Linked DNA regions of Salipiger sp. CCB-MM3. The protein of the gene in region 1 interacts with the protein of each later gene in a pairwise test. Links are inferred from orthologs where the notes say so. Each region holds a gene or a part of one and is shown in the gene's direction. Other genes may lie near its edges.

Region 1 (7,049 bases):
ACGCTGGGCGAGTCGGTCTCCGAGGCCACCGTCGCCACCTGGTTCAAGAAGGTCGGTGACAGCGTCGCCGCCGACGAGATGCTCTGCGAGCTGGAAACCGACAAGGTGTCGGTCGAGGTTCCCGCGCCCGCCGCTGGCACGCTGACCGCGATCCTCGCCGAGGAAGGCGCCACCGTTCAGGCTGGCGGCCAGCTCGCCGTGCTCGGCGGCGCATCGGGTGCCGCGGCCCCCGCCGCAGAGGCGCCGACGCAATACGACACCCCGCCCGCAGGCGACGCCAACGGCTCCAAGGACATCGAGGACGCTCCGGCGGCCAAGAAAGCCATGGCCGAGGCTGGCATCAGCCGCGATCAGGTTCAGGGCTCGGGCAAAGACGGCCGCGTCATGAAGCATGACGTCTCCGCCGCGCTTTCGGCTGCCAAATCGGCACCGGCTCCGGCCGCCCCGGCTCAGGCCAAGCGCGCCCCGAGCCCGGCAGAGGACGCCGCCCGCGAAGAGCGCGTCAAGATGACCCGCCTGCGCCAGACCATCGCCAAGCGCCTCAAGGACGCGCAGAACACCGCGGCCATGCTGACCACCTACAACGAGGTGGACATGACCGAGGTGATGGCGCTGCGCTCGCAGTACAAGGACCTCTTCGAGAAGAAGCATGGCGCCCGTCTCGGCTTCATGTCCTTCTTCACCAAGGCCTGCGTGCACGCGCTGAAGGAAGTCCCCGAGGTGAACGCCGAGATCGACGGCACCGACGTGGTCTACAAGAACTTCGTGCACATGGGCATCGCCGCCGGCACGCCGCAGGGCCTCGTGGTTCCGGTGCTGCGCGACGTCGACCAGAAGTCCTTCGCCGAGATCGAGCTGGAGATCGCCGAAAAGGGCAAGCGCGCCCGTGACGGCAAGCTCTCCATGGCCGAGATGCAGGGCGGCACCTTCACCATCTCCAACGGTGGTGTCTACGGCTCGCTGATGTCCTCGCCGATCCTCAACCCCCCGCAGTCGGGCATCCTCGGCATGCACAAGATCCAGGACCGTCCGATGGTCGTCAACGGCGAGATCAAGATCCGCCCGATGATGTATCTCGCGCTCAGCTACGATCACCGCATCGTCGACGGCAAGGGCGCCGTGACCTTCCTGGTCCGCATCAAGGAAGCCCTCGAGGATCCGCGCCGCCTGCTGATGGATCTCTGATCCAGCCCCGGGGCGCCCGCCAGACGCGGCGCGCCCCGAAAGACATTCGTCCCGCCCGGATCCCCGGATCCACGCATCCCCGGGCGGGACCCACAGCGCCGATATATCTGCGATGGAGGTCCCGATGAGCCAGCAGCTCCTGCTCCGCTACGACAGTTTCGACCGCACCCGCTTTGACGACGAGGCGGAAAACCGCGCCAACGCCGGGCTCACCCTGCTGCAGCTCTGGCTTGAGGACAGCGCGGCGCATTGGGCGCTTTTCTCCGTCAACGACATCGACAAGGCCAAGAGCTGGCTCAAGCAGGACGAGGCCCTCGGCCACGGTCCCGCCGTAGCGCATTTCCTGAGCACCGCCTGAGCCGCCGATGACGCCCGAACTTTTCGCACTCACCCTCGCCGCATTGCTGCAGGTCGCGCAGATGGCGCTCTATTCCGTGCTCGCGCAACGTCAGGTCGGCCGCGACTACGCGGTTTCGCCGCGCGACGAGGGCCGCGAGCTGAGCGGCCTTGCCGCCCGCGCGCAGCGCGCCATGAACAACCATTTCGAAGGGCTGATCCTCTTCACCATCGCCGTTGTGGTGGTGACCTATTCCGATCAGGGCGGCAGCGGCTCCGCGCTCTGCGCGCTGACCTATCTTGTCGCCCGCGTGCTCTATGTCCCCGCCTATCTCTACGGCTGGGCGCCGTGGCGCTCGCTGATCTGGGCGGTGGGCCTGCTGGCCACCGTGCTGATGCTGCTCGGAGCGCTGCTATGACCGCGCCCCGCCCCGCTCTTCGTCTAGAGAAAAATATCCCGGGGGACGTCCACCGCAGGTGGACGGGGGGCAGCGCCCCCGCCGCCCCCACCGCTTTCGAATATGCATGGATTGTGCATGCGATGTGCATGCCCCGTGCCCCCAGAATTACCCGATAGGAGACCCCAATGGCACAATACGACGTCATCGTGATCGGCGCCGGCCCGGGCGGCTATGTGGCCGCCATCCGCTGCGCCCAGCTCGGCCTGAAAACCGCCTGCGTGGAGGGCCGCGAGACCCTCGGCGGCACCTGCCTCAACGTGGGCTGCATCCCCTCCAAGGCGCTGCTGCACGCCTCGCACCAGCTGCATGAGGCAGAGCATAACTTCGCCAAGATGGGCCTCAAGGGCGCCGCGCCCAAAGTCGATTGGAAGCAGATGCTCGCCTATAAGGACGACGTGATCGGCCAGAACACCAAGGGCATCGAGTTCCTGTTCAAGAAGAACAAGGTCGACTGGCTCAAGGGCTGGGGCTCGATCCCCGAGGCCGGCAAGGTCAAGGTCGGTGACGAAGTGCACGAGGCCAAAAACATCATCATCGCCACCGGCTCAGTGCCCGCTTCCGTGCCGGGCGCAGAGGTCGAGGTCGACGAAAAGATCGTCGTCACCTCCACCGGCGCGCTGGAACTTGGCAAGATTCCCAAGAAGATGGTCGTCATCGGCGCTGGCGTGATCGGTCTCGAGATGGGCTCGGTCTACGCCCGCCTCGGCACCGAGGTCGAGGTGATCGAATTCCTCGACGCCATCACCCCCGGCATGGACGCCGAGGTGCAGAAGACCTTCCAGCGCATGCTGTCGAAGCAGGGCCTGAAGTTCACCATGGGCGCGGCTGTCTCCAAGGTCGAGACCAAGGGCGGCAAGGCCACGGTCAGCTACAAGCTGCGCAAGGACGACAGTGAGCACACCACCGAAGCCGACGTGGTGCTCTGCGCCACCGGCCGCGCGCCCTACACCGACGGGCTTGGCCTCGAGGCGCTCGGCGTGAAGCTGACCAAGCGCGGCCAGATCGAGACAGACGGCCACTGGCAGACCGCCGTGAAGGGCGTCTACGCCATCGGCGACGCCATCGAAGGCCCGATGCTGGCCCATAAGGCCGAAGACGAAGGCATGGCCTGCGCCGAGGTCATCGCCGGCAAGGCGGGCCATGTGAACTACGAGGTCATCCCGGGCGTGATCTACACCCACCCCGAGGTCGCCACGGTCGGCAAGACCGAGCAGCAGCTCAAGGAAGAAGGCCGCGCCTATAAGGTCGGCAAGTTCTCCTTCATGGGCAATGGCCGCGCCAAGGCCGTGTTTGCGGGCGAGGGCTTCGTGAAGCTGATCGTCGACAAGGAAACCGACCGCGTGCTCGGCTGCCACATCATCGGCCCGTCGGCTGGTGACCTGATCCACGAGATCTGCGTGGCGATGGAATTCGGCGCCTCCGCCGAGGATGTCGCGCTGACCTGCCACGCCCACCCGACCTTCTCGGAAGCGGTGCGCGAGGCGGCGCTGGCCTGCGGCGACGGCGCCATCCACGCCTGATCCCCTCGCCTGAGAAATGCAAAGGCCCCCGAGCACTGCTCGGGGGCCTTTTGCTTTGGGCTCCCCAAAAGCGAAACCGAAGGCGACCCGGAATTCGAACCGGAAAGCCACGGTTTCAACCTCTAATTGCCGCCACGTCACAGTGTCCTTGCCGGATCGTGAAAACGGGGAGTAAGCTCAACCTAGGAACGATTATTTCTCGCTATTTCGCGCCATCCGGACCCGATCTTTTCCGGTCATTCAGCAGGGAACCGATTTCATGTCCAAACTCGCCCTCACCTCCGCCCTGGCCCTCACCCTCGCCGCGCCCGCTGCCTTTGCGCAAAGCGGCGATCAGGATCTCTCGACAGCGGCCAGCGACCCGACAGCCTCTCTCACTGCATATGTGTTCCAGAATTTCTACACGTCGCAGTATCACGGGCTCGACGACGAAGACGGCAATAAGCTGCAATTCCGCATGGCGGTGCCCTATGAGCTGGGCGGCACCAGCAACATCTTCCGCCTGACCCTGCCCTATCTAACCAGCAGTCCCAGCGACAACACCGGCTTTTCCGACGCGACGGTGTTCAACCTGACCACGTTCAACCAAAGCTGGGGGCGTTTTGGCGTCGGTGCCGTTGCGCTCATTCCCAGCGGCGACGAAGACCTCAGCACCGAACGCTGGGGGCTTGGTCCGGCGGCGGGTTTCATCGCGCAGGCGAACTGGGGCATCTGGGGCGTGTTCAACCAGAACATCATCGACATGGGCGGCGACGCCGACCGCGATCCGGTCGACCTGTCGATCATCCAGCCCATCGTCAACGTCTCGATGGCTGACGGCTGGTCGGTTGGCACCTCGGATATGTCGATCACCTACGACTGGGACGCCGAGGAATGGGTGAGCCTGCCGCTTGGTGTGCAGCTCAACAAGCTGGTCACCATGGGCACCACGCCGGTGCAATTCGGCCTGAGCTACGAGTATAACTTCTACGACGACGGCAATGGCCCCGAGGACACCTTCGGCTTCACCATGAAGATCCTCGTCCCTTAAGCCCAGTGCCCTGAACCCTGAGCCCTGTCTGCTGCCCCGCGCCTACCAGAGCGTGGCGGCGGCCCGAGCGGGCCATTCGCGATCATAGGCCTCGCCGTCGGTGGCGCCCTGCGTCGCTTCGGCGAGGAACTGGCCGATGGTCGGCAGATCGGCGCTTTCGTCTTTGCCCGACCATGTGCCTGCCCGCATCAGCGCACGGGCGCATTGGGTGTAAATCTCGGAAATCTCGATGATCGCCACGGTGGCGGGCAGCCGGCCCTTCTTTTCGAAGCGTCCCCGCATCCCCTCGTCATCGGTCAGCCAAGCGGTGCCGTTCACCCGCACCACATTGGTGCTGCCGGGGACGAAGAACATCAGCGACACGCGCCCGTCCTCGACGATGTTGCGCAGCGAGTCTAGCCGGTTGTTGCCGCGCCAGTCGGGCATCGCCAGCGTGCCGGGGTCAAGCTCCAGTACCACCGGGCCATCGTCGCCGCGCGGCGAGCCATCGGTGCCACCCGCGCCGACGGTGGTCAGCACGCAAAGTTTCGACGCCTCGATCCAGCGCCGATAAAGCGGCGTCATCCGCCGCACCACCTTGTCCAGCGCCGCCCCCGCAGGCGTGCCGTAAAGCGCCTCGAGCCCTTCGATCGTGTCAATCCTGCGCAAATCCCGCCTCCTTCAGCAAACGGTCGGAGGCCGCCTCGACCTCGGCTTCGAGCTTGGCAAGAAACGCCTTGTTCGGCATCCCGGGCTCGATCACCGGCAGAAACTCCACCACCGCCGTGCCGGGCTTGCGGTAGATGCCGCGCTTGGGCCAGAACACACCGACATTGGTCGCCACCGGCACGCAGGCCTCGCCGCTTTGGCCATAAAGGATCGCGGTGCCCACCTTGTAAGGCAGCTTCACGCCGGGCGGCACGCGGGTGCCCTGCGGGTAGATGATCAGCTGTCCGGGGTGCTCTTCGGCGCTTTTCTTCACATCCGCAACCATCTTCGAGATCGCCGCCCCGCGCTTGCCGCGGTTGACCGGCACGCAGCCGATGCGGGTGGCATATTGGCCAAGGACCGGGGTGAACAGAAGCTCGCGCTTCATCACGAATTTGCCCGCGGGCACCGCGCCGAACAGCAAGATGATGTCGAAAAAGCTCTGGTGCTTGGCGGCGATGATCAGCTCGCCCTGCGGGATCGGGCCGCGAACCTCGCTCTTGAGGCCAACCATCCACGCCGCCGTCCAGCGCACCCAGCGGCACCAGCTGACGCAGGCGACGCGCGCACCGCGGCTTGAAAACAGCGCCCATGGAAAGAGCAGCAGACCGATCACCGCCATGGCGAAATAGGCTTGCCCGATGAATATCAGCGAGCGGGTCCATTGCAGCGCGTAGGCCATCAACTCAAATCTCCAAGCACCCGGCGCGCGGCGATCGCCGTCGCGGCAAAGGCCACTGCCGCCGTCAGCACGGGCACCAAGAGCGGGAACACCCAGTGCCAGCCAACGAAGGACAGGCCGGTCAGAAAGCCCGCGGTCTCATCGCTCGCAGGCATCAGCAGCAGCGCGCCGGTGCCGAGCGCCGCGCCCACCGCCGCGCCGCCAAGCGCCCGCAGGGTGAAGCGGCGCACGAAAGCGCGCGCGATATAGGCATCGGTGGCGCCGACCAGACGCAGCACGGTGATCACCTGCGCATTGGCGGCCAGCGCGGCATTGGCCGCCAGCGTCACCATCGCCGCCACCGCGCCCGCGATCAGCAGGATCGACACCGCGCCCAGCAGCCGCAGCCGCCCCGCAGCCGCCACCAGCGGGCGGCGCCAGCGGGTGTGGTCATCCAGAACCGCGCCGGGCACTTCGGCCTGCAGGCGCAGGCGCAGACCGGCGGGCTCGTACCCCTCGGCGTCCTCGATCACCTCGATCAACTGCGGCACCGGCAGATCGGCCAGCGGCAGATCGGGCCCAAACCACGGCTCGAGCAGCGCCTGCTGCTCCTCTTCGGTCAGCGCCCGCGCCGAGGCCACGCCCGGCGTCTGCGCCAGCAGCCGCAGCGCCGCCTCGGTCTGCTGCGCCTGTTGCCCCGCCGGGGCCGAGATGCGTACGGTGGAGGCGCGCGCCAGTTCCTCGCCCCAGCTGTCGGCGAGCCGCCCCGCCGCCAGCGAGAGCGCCAGCGCAAAGACCGCCAGAAACGCCATGGCGGCGGCGGCGAACAGCGTCAGCCGCGCGGTGAAGCCGGTCGGCGGCACGACCCGGTCCGCGCCTTTGTCGCCGTGGGTCAGCGCCCCGAGGGAATCCCGCACCAGCCTCACAGATCGGCCCCCGCGGCCTGCAGCCGCCGGTTCGAGATGCGCAGCACCCGCGCCTGCACCTGGCTCTTGGCCGAGCGGATCAGGCCAAGATCGTGCGTGGCGATGAGAATGGTCTTGCCCATCCGGTTCAGCTCCACCAGCAGCCGCAGCAAACGCTGCGACATTTCCCAGTCGACGTTGCCGGTGGGCTCGTCGGCAAGGATCACTTCGGGCGACATGATCACTGCGCGCGCCAGCGCGGCA
Region 2 (7,252 bases), 1.2 Mb from region 1 along the record:
GTTTCGGCGCGCAGTTCGGGCGCGCGCGCGGGCTTCAGCTCGGCATGCGGCTTAGGACGTCCCTGCACCTCGGGGTGACCGTTGACGGTGATGTCGGCGAGATAGGTCAGCACTTTGGTGCCGCGGTCCCGGCGCTTCTTGAAATCGAAAAGCTCGGGCGTCGTGTCGATGAACTTCGTGGTGTACTGGTTGTTCAGGAACACCGGGTGCTTGAGCAGGTTGATCACGAAGTCGATGTTCGTGCTCACGCCGCGAATACGGAACTCGCGCAGGGCGCGGTCCATGCGGGCGATGGCCTTCTCGGGCGTCGGCGCCTTGGCGGTCACCTTCACCAGCAGCGAGTCGTAATAGCGGGTGATCACCCCGCCCGCATAAGCCGTGCCGCCATCGAGGCGGATGCCCATGCCGGTGGCCGAGCGGTAGGCGGTGATGCGGCCATAGTCGGGGATGAAGTTGTTGGTCGGATCCTCGGTGGTGATCCGCGTCTGCAGCGCGTGGCCGGTGAGGCGCACGTCGTATTGGCTGGCCTTGCCGGTGGCCTCTGCAAGGCTCTTGCCCTCGGCGATCATGATCTGCGCCTGCACGATGTCGATGCCAGTCACTTCTTCGGTGACGGTGTGCTCGACCTGCACGCGCGGGTTCACCTCGATGAAGTAAAACTTGCCGCTGTCCATATCCATCAGGAACTCGACGGTGCCCGCGCATTCATAGTTCACATGAGCGCAGATCTTGCGGCCCAGTTCGCAAAGCTCTTCGCGCTGCGCCTCGGACAGATAGGGCGCGGGTGCGCGCTCCACGACCTTCTGGTTGCGGCGCTGCACCGAGCAGTCACGCTCGTAGAGGTGATAGATGTTGCCCTGCTTGTCGCCGAGGATCTGCACCTCGACGTGGCGGGCGCGGATGATCATCTTCTCGAGATAGCCCTCGCCGTTGCCAAAGGCCGCCTCGGCCTCGCGCCGCCCTTCGAGCACCTTCTCTTTCAGTTCCTTCGACGACTCGATCGGGCGCATGCCGCGCCCGCCGCCGCCCCAGCTGGCCTTGAGCATCAGCGGATAGCCGATCTCTTCGGCTTCCTTGGTGATCGCGGCAAAATCATCGCCCAGCACCTCGGTCGCGGGAATCACCGGCACCCCGGCCTCGACCGCCACTTTGCGGGCGCTGGCCTTGTCGCCAAGCGCGCGCATGGTTTCCGCCTTGGGTCCGATGAAGGTGATGCCTGCCTCGACGCAGGCATCGACGAACTCGGGATTCTCGGACAGCAGGCCATAGCCCGGATGGATCGCGTCGGCGCCCGATTCCTTGGCAACGCGGATGATCTCGGGGATCGACAGATAGGCCGCCACGGGGCCCAGCCCCTCACCGATGCGATAGGCCTCGTCGGCCTTGAAACGGTGGAGCCCCAGCTTGTCTTCTTCGGCATAGACGGCGACCGTCTTCTTCCCCATCTCGTTCGCGGCGCGCATGATGCGGATCGCGATCTCGCCCCTGTTGGCGATGAGAATCTTCTGGAACTCTGGCATTATCTTCCTCCGTCACTACCGCCATGCCTGCGGGTGACGTGGAGTGAACGCCATGCTGCGATGCGGCGCAAGATGACTATGCAAAGTTAGCACCCGTGAGCGCCAACTTTGCAAAATGCCGCCGATGTCAGCCGTTGCTCGCGTCCTGCTCCTCGGGTTTGTGCAGCGGCTCGCGGGCCGGCGCCTCATCGAGGCACATGATGTTGATGCTGACATGCGGCCAGCGGATCAGCGCGCCTTCTGGCCCACCGAACTGCGGGAAGAAGTCGAGCAGCACGTTCTGAATATAAGCCAGCGCCCAGCCCCGGCCGTTGATCGGTTCTTCCAGTTCCATGATCCAGAAGAAGGCCTCCATCGCCGTGGCATTGGCTTCGCTCACGATGAAGGGGATATTGACGATCCCGCCCGTGGCGAACTCGGTATTGAAATGCAGCGTCGTGGTTTGGCGGATCGGACCCAGCGCCGCGATTCCTCCGCGCAGCAGCTCCCACGGGCGCGAGACGTCGAACAGACCCTCGAACTTATTGCCGCCACTCAGATCGCCATAGGGCGCGAGATAGCGCGTAAGCTCCGGGTCCGGCTCGCCCGGCGGGGATTGCAGGTGCACAGGAAGGCCGCTGATCTCTGGCACCAGCGGCGCGCCCGGGCGGGTGAAGGACACGCCCATCGCGGTCACCGTATCGCCATGCGGGATCGAGGCCAGCCGCGCCACATTGAGCGGCAGCTTGGTTTCACACTCATCCCCCGCGGGCGTCCTGACCACGTAATCTATGAAGGTGTGCTGATCGCGAATCCACAGCATGAAGCCCGGCTCATGGTGGATCCCGGCACCGATCTTGCCACGGATCATGTCGCTCGACGGCGGAGCGTCCTTCACCGCGATCTGCGCGATGCGCTGCATGTAGTCGAGACCAAAGATCGTCTGGTCGGTCTGCGCCGTCGCATCGGCACTGCCCTCCTTGTCGACCCCACGGTTGGGCACGGGTCCGTCGACGGTCAGGAAATCGAGCGTTTCGTTGTATTGGTTCGCCAGCACCCGGAAGTCGCCGCTGGCATCGGTGAAGAAGGGCAGCGCGATCATGTTCCAGCCGCGGCCTTCAAATCCGGTGGTCAGCCCCTCCTTTGCGTTGATCCATTTGCCCGGCAGCTTGCTCAGCGCGCCCAGCTTCTCTGGTTCGGACCTGTCGGCGGGCCGTATGTCGCGATTGCCGTATTCGTGAACCTTGGCTTCCAGTTTGAGTTCCATCGATCCCTCCTCCAGAATCTCTGTCGTGCAATGGATTTCGGCCTCTGGCGCCGGGAGCGAGCCGTGGTCAAAAGCGGACTCCGCAACCGGCGGGTGCAAATGCGGTCTGAAAATCCCGTTCATTTTAGACGCCGCGACCGCCGCCCACGAGTGCGGAAAACCTCCATGGAGTCCGCCCGCACAGTGATTTTTGGAACAAATAAAGAACGCACCTTTCACAGCCCGCCGTGCCGCGCTAGATTTGCGCCATGAGCAGCTTTGACGACATGGATGCATTCGAGGGGGCCTCGCTGTCGCAGCGGGCCATGGCGGCGCGCCCCGCGCCCTATCTCGACGACCTCAACCCCGCGCAGCGCGAGGCGGTGGAACGGCTCGACGGGCCGGTGCTGATGCTGGCCGGCGCCGGCACAGGCAAGACCAAGGCGCTGACCGCCCGTATCGCGCATCTGCTGACCACCGGCCGCGCGAGGCCGAACGAGATTCTCTCGGTGACCTTCACCAACAAGGCCGCGCGCGAGATGAAAGAGCGTGTGGGCCGCCTGCTCGGCCACGCGGTCGAGGGCATGCCGTGGATGGGCACCTTCCACTCGATCTGCGTCAAGCTGCTGCGCCGCCACGCCGAACTGGTGGGGCTGAAGACGAATTTCACCATCCTCGACACCGACGATCAGATCCGTCTGCTGAAACAGGTGATCGCGGCCAACAACATCGACGAGAAGCGCTGGCCCGCCCGGCAGCTCTCGGGGGTGATCGACAACTGGAAGAACCGCGCCTGGACTCCCGACAAGGTGCCGGCGTCCGAGGCTGGCGCCTTCAACAACCGCGGCACCGAGCTTTACGCCCAGTATCAGACCCGCCTACGCGAGCTGAACGCCTGCGATTTCGGCGACCTGCTGCTGCATGTGGTGACGATCTTCCAGCAGCACGCCGATGTGCTCGAGCAATACCAGCGCTGGTTCCGCTTCATCCTCGTGGACGAGTATCAGGATACCAACGTCGCCCAATACCTCTGGCTGCGGCTGCTGGCGCAGGGCCACACCAACATCTGCTGCGTCGGCGACGACGATCAGTCGATCTATGGCTGGCGCGGCGCCGAAGTGGGCAACATCCTGCGCTTCGAAAAGGATTTCCCCGGCGCCCATGTGGTGCGGCTGGAACAGAACTACCGCTCAACCGCGCATATCCTCGCCGCCGCCTCCTCGGTGATCCGCGGCAATGAGAACCGGCTCGGCAAGGAACTCTGGACCGAGGCCGATGGCGGCGAGAAGGTCCGCCTCATCGGCCATTGGGACGGCGAGGAAGAGGCGCGCTGGATCGGCGAGGAGATCGAGGCGGCGCAGCGCGGATCGCGTGGAATGCGGCCCGTCTCGCTTGATGACATGGCGATCCTCGTGCGCGCCTCGCACCAGATGCGCGCCTTCGAGGATCGTTTCCTGACCATCGGCCTGCCCTACCGGGTGATCGGCGGCCCGCGCTTCTACGAGCGGCTCGAGATTCGCGATGCCATGGCCTATTTCCGGCTGGTGGTCTCGCCCGAAGATGATCTGGCCTTCGAGCGCATCGTCAACACGCCCAAGCGGGGCCTCGGCGACAAGGCGCAGCAGAAGATCCAGATCAAGGCGCGCGCGAACGGCACGACGCTGCTCAACGGCGCGCGGCTGCTGCTGCGCGACAAGGAGATCACCGGCAAGGGCGCGGGCAAGCTGGCCACCTTCGTCGAGCAGATCGACCGCTGGCACGAGGTGGCCCGCCAGCAACTGGGCCTCCCCTCGGAGGTGCAGCAGGATGATGATGATCTGGTGCTGATCGACGAGGACAAGCCGCTGGCCAAGACCATGAGCCATGTGGAACTGGCCGAGGTCATGCTCGACGAGAGCGGCTACACCGAGATGTGGCAAAACGACAAGAACCCCGATTCCCCGGGCCGGCTGGAAAACCTCAAGGAACTGGTCAAAGCGCTGGAGAATTTCGACAACCTGCAGGGGTTCCTCGAACACGTCGCGCTGATCATGGACAATGAGACGGAAGAGGCCGGCGCCAAGGTCTCGATCATGACGCTGCACGCGGCCAAGGGTCTCGAATTTCCCGCGGTGTTCCTGCCGGGCTGGGAGGACGGGCTCTTCCCCTCCCAGCGCTCGATGGACGAAAGCGGCCTCAAGGGGCTCGAGGAAGAGCGCCGCCTCGCCTATGTCGGGATCACCCGCGCCGAGGAGCTCTGCACCATCTCCTTCGCCGCCAACCGGCGCGTGTTCGGCCAGTGGCAATCGGCCCTGCCCTCGCGCTTCATCGATGAGTTGCCCGAGCAGCACGTCGAGATTCTCACCCCGCCCGGCCTCTACGGCGGCGGCTATGGCGCCGCGGGCATGAACAGCGGCTTTGGCGGCGGATCGGGGCTGGAAAGCCGCGCCGCCGAGGCCAATGTCTACAATTCCCCGGGCTGGAAACGCCTGCAGGAACGCTCCTCCAGCGCCCGCTCGGTCAGCCAGCCTCGCGAGAGCCGCAATCAGGTGATCGACCTGCAGGCGGTCTCGGCCTTCGAGACCGGTGAGCGCGTCTTCCACCAGAAATTCGGCTATGGCGCCATCGTCGCCATCGAAGGCGACAAGCTCGAGATCGACTTCGAGAAGGCAGGCGTCAAGAAAGTGGTGGCCCGTTTCGTCACCGCTGCAGATTCGGCGGGCGACGTGCCGTTCTGACGCGCCGCCGGGGCGGGCTGTTGACGAAACACCGACGCACACCTTGATATAAAAGAAGGCCCGGGGTGCATTGCTCCGGGCCTTCTTCTCTTTTCAAATACGCATGTCGCAACCGACGGCTCAGCGCTCCGCCCCGATCAGCGCGGCAAGGATCTCGCCGTCACTCCGCCCCGAGGCGCGGGCGATCGAGGCAAGGCTCTCCTCCTGCCCGCCGACCGCAAACCCCGCCTCCGTCAGCGTGGCACCGAGGTCGGCCGCAGGCACGTCGATCAGCGCCGCCACTTCGGCCACGCTGCCTTCGAGCACCAGCCCGGCAGCGGCGAACTGCGGCGGACGCCCGCCGCCTGGCGCACCGTCCGCACCCGACAGCGACGGCACCACGAAGGCCAAAGCCATCACCAGCGACGCCACCATCGCCAGCCCGAAGGCAGGCTTGCGCATATAGGCGGTCATCGGGCGCCAGTTCTTCCACAGGTGCAGGGCGAAGGGCAGGATCAGCACCATGCTCAGCCATTCGTGCATGCCGTGAAACCAGCCCATGTTCCAATGAAAGAACAGCGCGATTCCCGAAATGAGCGAGACGAGGAAAAGACCGGTGATGAGCGGTGTGGCGTAGCGTTGGATGACGGGTTTCATGCGGCGGATGCTCCGATGCTGGCGTTCGAAAGGCCGCGCCCTCCCCCGCGCGCCCACATCCGATACGCGCCGCCGCGAAGTTTCCGTCGCGTTTTGCTGAGCTTTTTTGCTGTCCGGGAAATTTCCGGCAAAAACCTGAATTTTCCTCTTGCGGAGGTCTGCGGGAAACTCTAAATCGCCCACACCAACAAGGAAGCGGGCGTAGCTCAGGGGTAGAGCATTACCTTGCCAAGGTAAGGGTCGGGCGTTCGAATCGCCTCGCCCGCTCCAGTTGGACCTCCGGCAGCAGCCGGGCCGGTGAAAGGCCGGATCGACAGACGGGCAGAGGCCTGAAAGTCGCACATGATGAATGGTTTGCGGGCGTAGCTCAGGGGTAGAGCATTACCTTGCCAAGGTAAGGGTCGGGCGTTCGAATCGCCTCGCCCGCTCCATTCACCACTTTACTTCCAGACGAAGTTTCCAGACTGATCGACCTACAGGCGGCAGTATTGTGATGCCTGAATCTGTGCTGCGCGCTTTGCTCAAGCCCCTTGCCACGCGCGGACGGGCGACCCGAAGGCCGCCCTGCGGCGGCTCAGAACGCTTTGAAGGTCAGCGTCGTCAGCGAGCGCTCGATTCCCGGCACATCCAGCAGATTCTCGTTGATGAAATGCCCCACGTCGGCACCCTCGGGGATGTAGAGCTTGAGCAGCAGGTCCCAGTCGCCCGACGTCGAATAGAGCTCGGAATGAATCTCGCGAAGCGCGATCTGATCGGCCACCTGATAGGTGGTGCCGGGCTTGCAGCGGATCTGCACGAAGACGCAGGTGGTCATGGTCGGGGCCTTTCGTTGATATGCGGGCAAGCTGTCACACCGCCCCCGCCGCCGCAAGCGTGCCCGCGGCGTCCGTAACGCGCGGGGCTTGGCGCGCGCCCTGCCCCGCCCTATAAGCCCCTGCGAGACATCGAGGAGTATGGTCCATGCGCAAGGCCGAGGTAAGCCGCAGCACCGCCGAAACGAAGATCGAGGTCGCGCTCGATCTCGACGGCACCGGCAGCTACGACATGAAGACCGGCGTGGGGTTCTTCGACCACATGCTGGACCAACTGGCACGCCATTCGCTGATCGACATGGTGGTGCGTGCCGAGGGTGATCTGCACATCGACGATCACCA

Evidence for each region.
Region 2: the proteins of lpdA (region 1) and AYJ57_RS10395 interact in binary tests that used the Escherichia coli proteins (3 or more experiments, as listed by UniProt). The link is inferred for Salipiger sp. CCB-MM3 from one-to-one orthologs.

Annotation. Positions count from the first base shown.
Region 1 is NZ_CP014595.1:942,394-949,442, forward strand. Bases 1,430-4,304 are described here. They hold lpdA (dihydrolipoyl dehydrogenase), read left to right. Parts: upstream 1,430-2,107; coding sequence 2,108-3,502; downstream 3,503-4,304. Other genes in these bases: AYJ57_RS04600 (hypothetical protein), read left to right, coding at 1,430-1,543; AYJ57_RS04605 (MAPEG family protein), read left to right, coding at 1,551-1,940; AYJ57_RS04615 (hypothetical protein), read left to right, coding at 3,762-4,304. Also shown: odhB (2-oxoglutarate dehydrogenase complex dihydrolipoyllysine-residue succinyltransferase), read left to right, coding at 1-1,185; more of AYJ57_RS04600, read left to right, coding at 1,310-1,429; more of AYJ57_RS04615, read left to right, coding at 4,305-4,532; AYJ57_RS04620 (pyridoxamine 5'-phosphate oxidase family protein), read right to left, coding at 4,575-5,180; AYJ57_RS04625 (lysophospholipid acyltransferase family protein), read right to left, coding at 5,167-5,901; AYJ57_RS04630 (cell division protein FtsX), read right to left, coding at 5,901-6,797; AYJ57_RS04635 (cell division ATP-binding protein FtsE), read right to left, coding at 6,803-7,049. UniProt on the Escherichia coli protein: Lipoamide dehydrogenase is a component of the glycine cleavage system as well as of the alpha-ketoacid dehydrogenase complexes.
Region 2 is NZ_CP014595.1:2,135,399-2,142,650, reverse strand. The notes cover bases 2,661-5,738. They hold AYJ57_RS10395 (ATP-dependent helicase), read left to right. Parts: upstream 2,661-3,014; coding sequence 3,015-5,462; downstream 5,463-5,738. Other genes in these bases: AYJ57_RS10390 (DUF4405 domain-containing protein), read right to left, coding at 5,583-5,738; AYJ57_RS10400 (heme-binding protein), read right to left, coding at 2,661-2,766. Also shown: AYJ57_RS10405 (pyruvate carboxylase), read right to left, coding at 1-1,520; more of AYJ57_RS10400, read right to left, coding at 1,648-2,660; more of AYJ57_RS10390, read right to left, coding at 5,739-6,098; AYJ57_RS10375 (Lrp/AsnC ligand binding domain-containing protein), read right to left, coding at 6,673-6,912; imidazoleglycerol-phosphate dehydratase HisB, read left to right, coding at 7,059-7,252. UniProt on the Escherichia coli protein: A helicase with DNA-dependent ATPase activity. Unwinds DNA duplexes with 3'-5' polarity. Translocates on single-stranded DNA with 3'-5' polarity. Initiates unwinding more efficiently from a nicked substrate than double-stranded DNA.